DNA from 2 places in the Streptomyces sp. NPDC050508 genome. Region 1 is predicted to be linked to the other one. Evidence: predicted binding sites of a transcription regulator. Region 1 holds the regulator's gene; the other holds the start of a gene.
The links. Region 1 encodes HrcA, which represses chaperone genes, less so after heat shock. Its sites were predicted from a motif close to TTNGCACTCNGNNNNNCNGAGTGCNAA; they were not measured.
Positions count from the first base shown of each region.

Region 1 (4,415 bases):
TTTCCGGCCAACCCAGGGACCGGCACACCCCCGTCTTCCAGTCCTGCCCGTGCGGGACGCGGGGCCAGGCGGCGATGCCCACGGAGGACGGTTTCACGGCCTCCCAGATGTCGATGTACGGGTGGCCGACGACCAGCGCGTGCTCGCTGGTGACCGACTGGGCGATGCGCCACTCCTTGGTGCCGGGGAGCAGGTGGTCCACCAGGATGCCCAGGCGGGCGTCCGGGCCCGGAGCGAACTCCGCCACGATGGCCGGCAGGTCGTCGACGCCCTCCAGGTACTCGACCACCACGCCCTCGATGCGCAGGTCGTCGCCCCACACCCGCTCGACGAGCTCGGCGTCGTGCCGGCCCTCCACGTAGATCCGCCCGGCGCGAGCCACGCGCGCGCGTGCACCGGGGACGGCCACCGAACCGGATGCCGTACGAGTGGGCCGTAGCGGACTCGACACAGGCCTGACCAGGGTGACCACCCTGCCCTCCAGCAGGAAGCCCCTCGGCTCCATCGGGAACACCCGGTGCTTGCCGAAGCGGTCCTCCAGGGTGACCGTGCCGGCCTCGCAGCGGATCACCGCGCCGCAGAAACCGGTGCCCGGCTCCTCGACCACCAGGCCCGCTTCCGCGGGGACCTCGGGGGCGGGCTTGGGCTTCTTCCACGGTGGGGTCAGGTCGGCGGAGTACTGGCGCATTCGGATGACGATAGGAGAACCCCGACAGGCGTCACCGCGACACGCCGAAACGCGTTGCCAACGCGTCCCGTTGGGCCCGTACGAACCCCGCGTCCACCACCGCTCCGTGACCGGGCACGTACAGCGCGTCCTCCCCGCCCAGGGAGAGGAGCCGGTCAAGCGCCGCAGGCCAGTGCGACGGTACGGCGTCGGGGCCCGCCTGGGGTTCACCGGACTCCTCGACCAGGTCGCCGCAGAACACGACCGCCGGGGAGCCGGGGACGAGGACCGCGAGATCGTGGGCCGTGTGTCCGGGGCCGACGTCGGCGAGCAGGGCCTCCCGGTCGCCGCCCAGGGGGAGTGCCAACTCGTCCGACACCTGGTGACGCGGGTACGTCAGAGCGGCTACGGCCTCGTCGGCCACGCGCGCGTGCAGCCCGTTTCGGACAGCGTCCGTCCGTAGATCCTCGCGCTCGCGCGTCAACACGTGCTCCACGCCCGCCGCGCCGAACACCTCCGCGTCCGTGAACGCCGCAGCCCCGAAGACATGGTCGAAATGGGCGTGGGTGAGCGCGAGATGGGTCACACGGTGCCCGGCGAGCGCCTGCGCCTCCGTACGCAACCGCGCGCCCTCCGCCGGACTCGACCCGGCGTCGATCATCAGCGCCGAACCCGCCCCGACGACCAGCCCGACCGTGCAGTCCCAGCCAGGCAGCCGGCACCGCCCCACCCCGGCGGCCAGCCGCTCCCACCCCGCCTCTTCCCAAGTCACCGTCATACGGCGACGCTAACGGTGACGGTACCCAGGGCGTGACATCGCAGGACCGGCCTTGCCCGGGGTGTACCCCACGGCCGTACACTGGGCCGGGGAACGCTGGCACTCGCGCGCACAGAGTGCCAGAAAAGGGCGGGCTCGCGACAAGCGGCGACAAAGGCGACCAGAACTGGAGGTGTGCGCGATGCTCAGCGAACGCAGGCTTCAGGTGCTGCGCGCCATCGTCCAGGACTATGTCGGCACCGAGGAGCCGGTCGGGTCCAAGGCGCTCACCGAGCGGCACAGCCTCGGCGTCTCCCCGGCGACCGTGCGCAACGACATGGCGGCCCTGGAGGACGAGGGGTACATCGCCCAGCCGCACACCAGCGCCGGGCGGATTCCGACCGACAAGGGCTACCGGCTGTTCGTCGACAAGCTCGCCGGCGTCAAGCCGATGACCGGCCCCGAGCGCAAGGCCATCCAGAACTTCCTCGACGGCGCGGTCGACCTCGACGACGTCGTGGGCCGTACGGTCCGGCTGCTCGCGCAGCTCACCCGGCAGGTCGCCGTCGTGCAGTACCCCTCGCTGACCCGCTCGACCGTCCGGCACGTGGAGCTGCTGTCGCTGGCCCCCGCGCGCGTGATGCTCGTGCTGATCACCGACACCGGGCGGGTCGAGCAGCGCATGGTCGACTGCCCGGCCCCGTTCGGGGAGAGCTCGCTCGCGGATCTACGCGCGCGGCTCAACAGCCGGATCGCGGGCCGCCGCTTCGCGGACGTACCGCAGCTCGTGCAGGACCTGCCGGAGGCCTTCGAGAACGAGGACCGCGGCACGGTCGCGACGGTGCTCTCCACCCTCCTGGAGACCCTCGTCGAGGAGACCGAGGAGCGATTGATGATCGGCGGCACCGCCAATCTCACCCGCTTCGGACATGACTTTCCCCTCACCATCCGCCCCATCCTGGAAGCACTTGAGGAACAGGTCGTTCTCCTCAAGTTGCTTGGTGAGGCGGGGGATTCGGGCATGACCGTACGGATCGGTCACGAGAACGCCTACGAGGGACTCAACTCCACATCGGTGGTGTCGGTCGGCTACGGTTCGGGCGGCGAGGCAGTCGCCAAGCTCGGCGTGGTCGGACCGACCCGCATGGATTACCCGGGAACGATGGGAGCGGTACGCGCAGTGGCACGGTACGTCGGACAGATCCTGGCGGAGTCCTAAGTGGCCACGGACTACTACGCCGTTCTCGGCGTGCGTCGCGACGCGTCGCAGGATGAGATCAAGAAGGCCTTCCGTAGGCTCGCGCGCGAGCTGCACCCGGACGTGAATCCGGATCCGAAGACCCAGGAGCGGTTCAAGGAGATCAACGCCGCTTACGAGGTGCTCTCGGACCCGCAGAAGAAGCAGGTCTACGACCTCGGCGGCGACCCCCTCTCGCAGGCGGGCGGCGCGGGCGCGGGCTTCGGAGCCGGTGGCTTCGGGAACTTCTCGGACATCATGGACGCGTTCTTCGGTACGGCGTCGCAGCGCGGACCGCGCTCGCGCACCCGCCGCGGCCAGGACGCCATGATCCGGCTGGAGATCGAGCTCGACGAGGCCGCCTTCGGCACGACGAAGGACATCCAGGTCGACACGGCCGTCGTCTGCAACACCTGCAACGGCGAGGGCGCGGCCCCCGGCACCTCCGCGCAGACCTGTGACATGTGTCGCGGTCGCGGTGAGGTCTCGCAGGTGACCCGGTCCTTCCTGGGCCAGGTCATGACGTCCCGCCCCTGCCCCCAGTGCCAGGGCTTCGGCACCGTCGTGCCGACACCGTGCCCGGAGTGCGCCGGTGACGGCCGCGTCCGCTCGCGGCGCACCCTCACGGTCAAGATCCCGGCCGGTGTGGACAACGGCACGCGGATCCAGCTCGCGGGCGAGGGCGAGGTCGGCCCCGGTGGCGGCCCCGCCGGTGACCTGTACGTCGAGATCCACGAGCTGCCGCACGCGATGTTCCAGCGCCGCGGCGACGACCTGCACTGCACGGTCACCCTCCCGATGACGGCGGCGTCCCTCGGCACGAAGGTGCCGTTGGAGACGCTGGACGGCATGGAGGAGGTCGACATCCGCCCGGGCACCCAGTCCGGCCAGTCGATCCCGCTGCACACCCGAGGCATCACGCATCTGCGCGGCGGCGGCCGGGGCGACCTCATCGTCCACGTCGAGGTCACCACCCCGACCAAGCTGGACGTGGAGCAGGAACGTCTACTCCGGGAGCTGGCGAAGCTGCGCGGCGAGGAGCGGCCCATGGGGACGTTCCAGCCGGGTCAGCAGGGCTTGTTCTCCCGGCTGAAGGACGCGTTCAACGGTCGCTGACCGTGGGTTCGAAGAGCGCCGACCGCCGGGCATGCGCCTGTCCTATGCCGGGCGGAAGGCCGGATTCGGACTTGTTCGGAGGACGTGACAACATGCCGTCATGTCCTCCGCACTGACCGATCTCTTCCCTCATCCGATCGTGCAGGCCCCCATGGCGGGCGGTGTCTCCGTCCCGCGCCTCGCGGCCGCCGTGTCCGAGGCCGGCGGGCTGGGATTCCTCGCCGCCGGGTACAAAACGGCCGACGGCATGTACCAGGAGATCAAGCAGCTGCGGAGCCTGACGGCCCGCCCCTTCGGCGTGAACCTGTTCATGCCGCAGCCGGAGTACGCGGACAAGGCCGCCGTCGACGTCTACGCCCACCAACTGGCCGGTGAGGCCGCCTGGTACGAGACGGAGCTCGGCGACCCGGACAGCGGCCGCGAGGACGGCTACGACGCCAAGCTGTCCGTCCTGCTCGACAACCCGGTGCCGGTGGCCTCCTTCCACTTCGGCATCCCCACCCATGACGTACTGGACTCGCTGCGCCGGGCCGGCACCTTCACCCTCGTCACCGTCACCACCGTCGAGGAGGCCCTCGCCGTGGAGCGGGCCGGTGCCGACGCGGTGATCGCGCAGGGCGTCGAGGCCGGCGGCCACC
Region 1 is NZ_JBFAJJ010000007.1:203,437-207,851, forward strand. Features, by position in the region: gene AB0I69_RS21835 (DUF3097 domain-containing protein) at 1-688, opposite strand, end outside; gene AB0I69_RS21840 (MBL fold metallo-hydrolase) at 720-1,445, opposite strand; gene hrcA (heat-inducible transcriptional repressor HrcA) at 1,627-2,643, shown strand; gene dnaJ (molecular chaperone DnaJ) at 2,644-3,777, shown strand; gene AB0I69_RS21855 (nitronate monooxygenase) at 3,878-4,415, shown strand, end outside.

Region 2 (4,415 bases), on a different contig from region 1:
TCCAGCCGGTCTTGTCACGCAGATGCACATTGACGTGGTGAGGCTCCCGGCTCGGGAAGGTGCCAAATCCGTCTCACGGCGAGATGCGTCGTGAGGAAGATGAGGAGAAAGGGCCTCCCCTCCATGTCTGCGCAGACTGTCGCAAGCACCACGAACCCCCTGAACAGCGTCGATCTCGGCCCCGCCGCCGCGCTTTCCTGCCGCGAGTGCGGCCACCGCGTCCCGCTCGGTCCGGTCTTCGCCTGCGAGGAGTGTTTCGGCCCGCTGGAGATCGCCTACGACTTCTCGGCCTACGACACCGAAGAGCTCCGCAAGCAGATCGAAGCGGGCCCCGCGAACATCTGGCGGTACGCGCCCCTCCTGCCCGTCCCCGCCGACGTGGCCGACAAGCCGAACATCAACCCCGGCTGGACCAAGCTCGTCCAGGCCGACAACCTCGCCCGCGAACTGGGCGTCGACGCGGGCAAGTTGTTCGTCAAGGACGACTCCGGCAACCCGACGCACTCCTTCAAGGACCGCGTCGTAGCGCAGGCCATCGAGGCCGCACGCGCCTTCAACTTCACCACCCTCTCCTGCTCCTCCACCGGCAACCTCGCCGGCGCGGTCGGTGCCGCCGCCGCCCGGGCCGGCTTCCGCTCCTGCGTGTTCATCCCGCACGACCTGGAGCAGGGCAAGGTCGTCATGGCCGCGATCTACGGCGGCGAGCTCGTCGGCATCGAGGGCAACTACGACGACGTGAACCGCTTCTGCTCCGAGCTGATCGGCGACCCGGCCGGCGAGGGCTGGGGCTTCGTCAACGTCAACCTGCGGCCGTACTACGCGGAGGGCTCCAAGACGCTGGCGTACGAGATCTGCGAGCAGCTCGGTTGGCAGCTTCCGGACCAGCTCGTGGTTCCCATCGCCTCCGGGTCGCAGCTCACGAAGATCGACAAGGGGCTGCAGGAGCTGATCAAGCTCGGGCTCGTCGAGGACAAGCCGTACAAGATCTTCGGCGCGCAGGCGGAGGGGTGCTCGCCGGTGTCCGTCGCGTACAAGGCGGGACATGACGTCGTACGTCCGCAGAAGCCGAACACGATCGCCAAGTCGCTGGCTATCGGGAACCCGGCGGACGGGCCGTATGTCCTCGACATCGCTCGGCGGACCGGTGGGGCTGTTGAGGACGTCAACGACGAGCAGGTTGTCGACGCGATCAAGTTGCTTGCGCGGACCGAGGGGATCTTTGCGGAGACCGCCGGTGGTGTGACGGTGGGTGTCGCTAAGAAGCTGATCGAGAACGGGTTGCTGGATCCGACGTTGACCACGGTTGTGCTGAACACCGGTGATGGGCTCAAGACGTTGGACGCGGTTGCCGGTACCGGGCTCACTGCGACTATCCGACCCAGCCTTGAGTCGTTCAGGGAAGCTGGACTCGCGTCCTAGCGTCGTTCTTTGGCTGCGGGCCGGTGGGGGCTGGTCGCGCAGTTCCCCGCGCCCCTAGGGCAATCATCTGACCGGAGGTTTCATCGTGAGCGTTAGTGTCCGCATCCCTACCATTCTCCGCACCTACACCGGCGGGCAGGCCGAGGTCTCCGCCGAAGGTGCCACCCTTGCTGAGGTCATCACCGACCTTGAGAAGAACCACACCGGGATCTCCGCCCGGGTCCTGGACGATCAGGGCAAGCTGCGGCGGTTCGTCAACGTGTACGTGAACGACGACGACGTGCGGTTCGAGCAGGGGCTGGAGACGGCGACTCCGGACGGGGCCGGCGTCTCGATCATTCCGGCCGTTGCCGGTGGCTGATAATTACCCTCGGTAACGCCGATTACTGAGAGTTCATCGAATTGCCCCCTCCGTGAGAGAAGCGGAGGGGGCAATTCTGTAGGGTTGAGCGGGGTACAGTTGGGGAACCCGCTCCACTCCGCATGCCGGACGCATATGAGTACCGGCTCCGCGTGCGATGAGAAGTAGCCAAAGTGTGCAGGTATTTTGCGCCTTATGTTCCCTTTGTCGGGCCCGACTTGCCCTGAAGTCGGACGAATTCTCCGTACATTCCCGACCGGTCCTGCCCGGAATTCTCGTCGGATTGACCTGTTGCAGAGGGCAGTTGGACGGATACATTCGGCCGCGGTCGACGCGTTCCGGCGCACGCCCCCAATCCTGTGGGGGGTGAGGTCTGACCCGGATCCGCGAAGTGTGGATCCGTGCAAGGGCCAGTAATAGGGGAGTTAGGCATGGCTCAGGGCACCGTCAAATGGTTCAACGCGGAGAAGGGGTACGGCTTCATCGCGGTCGACGGTGGTGCGGATGTTTTCGTCCACTACAGCGCGATTCAGATGGACGGCTACCGCACCCTGGAAGAGGGTCAGCGGGTCGATTTCGAGATCTCGCAGGGTCAGAAGGGGCCGCAGGCGGACATGGTCCGGCTCGCGACCAGCTGAAGCACGCGCCGACGAACAGCAGCGACGTTCTTCGTTCCTGACCGAAGGGCTCGTACTCCTGGGGGGCACCTCCTGGGGTACGGGCCCTTCGGCATGCCCGGCGCGTGCCTCGCGCGCCCCCGCGAGGGAGGGCCCAGAACCCGAGAGCCGCTTGCACTCGACCATGCCGAGTGCTAATCATTGGCGTTAGCACTCTGCAGGTGAGAGTGATAACGAAGGATCGGGTCGGTGAGGCCCGCAGGCCAAGTGGTGCAAGGAATCACGGGGCAGGCGAGCCGTCCGTCGCGGGCGCCAGCGCGGTCCGGAGCAATCCACCCCAGTCCGGGAGGACCACTTCACATGGCCAAGATCATCGCGTTCGACGAGGAGGCGCGGCGAGGCCTTGAGCGCGGCATGAACCAGCTCGCCGACGCCGTCAAGGTCACCCTCGGCCCCAAGGGCCGCAACGTCGTCCTTGAGAAGAAGTGGGGCGCCCCCACGATCACCAACGATGGTGTCTCCATCGCCAAGGAGATCGAGCTGGAGGACCCGTACGAGAAGATCGGCGCCGAGCTGGTCAAGGAAGTCGCCAAGAAGACGGACGACGTCGCCGGTGACGGTACGACCACCGCGACCGTCCTCGCCCAGGCCCTCGTCAAGGAAGGCCTGCGCAACGTAGCCGCGGGCGCCAACCCGATGGCTCTCAAGCGCGGTATCGAGAAGGCCGTCGAGGCCGTCTCCGGTGCCCTCCTTGAGCAGGCCAAGGACGTGGAGACCAAGGAGCAGATCGCTTCCACCGCCTCCATCTCCGCCGCCGACACCCAGATCGGCGAGCTCATCGCCGAGGCGATGGACAAGGTCGGCAAGGAAGGCGTCATCACCGTCGAGGAGTCCCAGACCTTCGGTCTTGAGCTGGAGCTCACCGAGGGTATGCGCTTCGACAAGGGCTACATCTCGGCGTACTTCGCCACCGACATGGAGCGTATGGAGGCGTCGCTCGACGACCCGTACATCCTGATCGCCAACTCGAAGATCGCCAACGTCAAGGACCTGCTCCCGCTCCTGGAGAAGGTCATGCAGTCGGGCAAGCCGCTGCTGATCATCGCCGAGGACGTCGAGGGCGAGGCCCTGTCCACGCTGGTCGTCAACAAGATCCGCGGCACCTTCAAGTCCGTCGCCGTCAAGGCTCCGGGCTTCGGTGACCGTCGCAAGGCCATGCTCGGCGACATCGCCATCCTCACGGGCGGCGAGGTCATCTCCGAGGAGGTCGGCCTCAAGCTGGAGAACGCGACCGTGGACCTGCTGGGTCGCGCTCGCAAGGTCGTCATCACCAAGGACGAGACGACGATCGTCGACGGCTCGGGCTCGGCGGACCAGGTTGCCGGTCGCGTCAACCAGATCCGCGCCGAGATCGAGAACAGCGACTCGGACTACGACCGCGAGAAGCTCCAGGAGCGCCTCGCCAAGCTCGCCGGCGGCGTCGCCGTCATCAAGGCGGGCGCGGCCACCGAGGTCGAGCTCAAGGAGCGCAAGCACCGCATCGAGGACGCCGTTCGCAACGCGAAGGCGGCCGTCGAGGAGGGCATCGTCGCCGGTGGCGGCGTCGCGCTCATCCAGGCCGGCAGCGTCTTCGAGAAGCTTGAGCTCGAAGGTGACGAGGCCACCGGTGCCGCGATCGTGAAGCTGGCCCTTGAGGCCCCGCTGAAGCAGATCGCTGTCAACGCCGGCCTCGAAGGCGGCGTCGTGGTGGAGAAGGTCCGCAACCTCACCCCGGGTCACGGCCTCAACGCCGCGACCGGCGAGTACGTGGACCTCATCGCCGAGGGCATCATCGACCCGGCGAAGGTGACGCGCTCTGCCCTGCAGAACGCCGCCTCCATCGCCGCGCTGTTCCTCACCACCGAGGCCGTCATCGCCGACAAGCCCGAGAAGGCCGGTGCCGGCGCGGGTGCCGGCGGCGGCATGCCGGGCGGTGACATGGACTTCTGATCGACCTCTGGTTGATCAACGGTCTTACC
Region 2 is NZ_JBFAJJ010000009.1:238,963-243,377, forward strand. Features, by position in the region: SAM riboswitch class I at 1-106, shown strand, start outside; gene thrC (threonine synthase) at 124-1,419, shown strand; gene AB0I69_RS26360 (MoaD/ThiS family protein) at 1,505-1,780, shown strand; gene AB0I69_RS26365 (cold-shock protein) at 2,212-2,418, shown strand; gene groL (chaperonin GroEL) at 2,758-4,386, shown strand.
Region 2: the regulator HrcA is predicted to act here: its motif matches at 2,569-2,595, upstream of groL (chaperonin GroEL).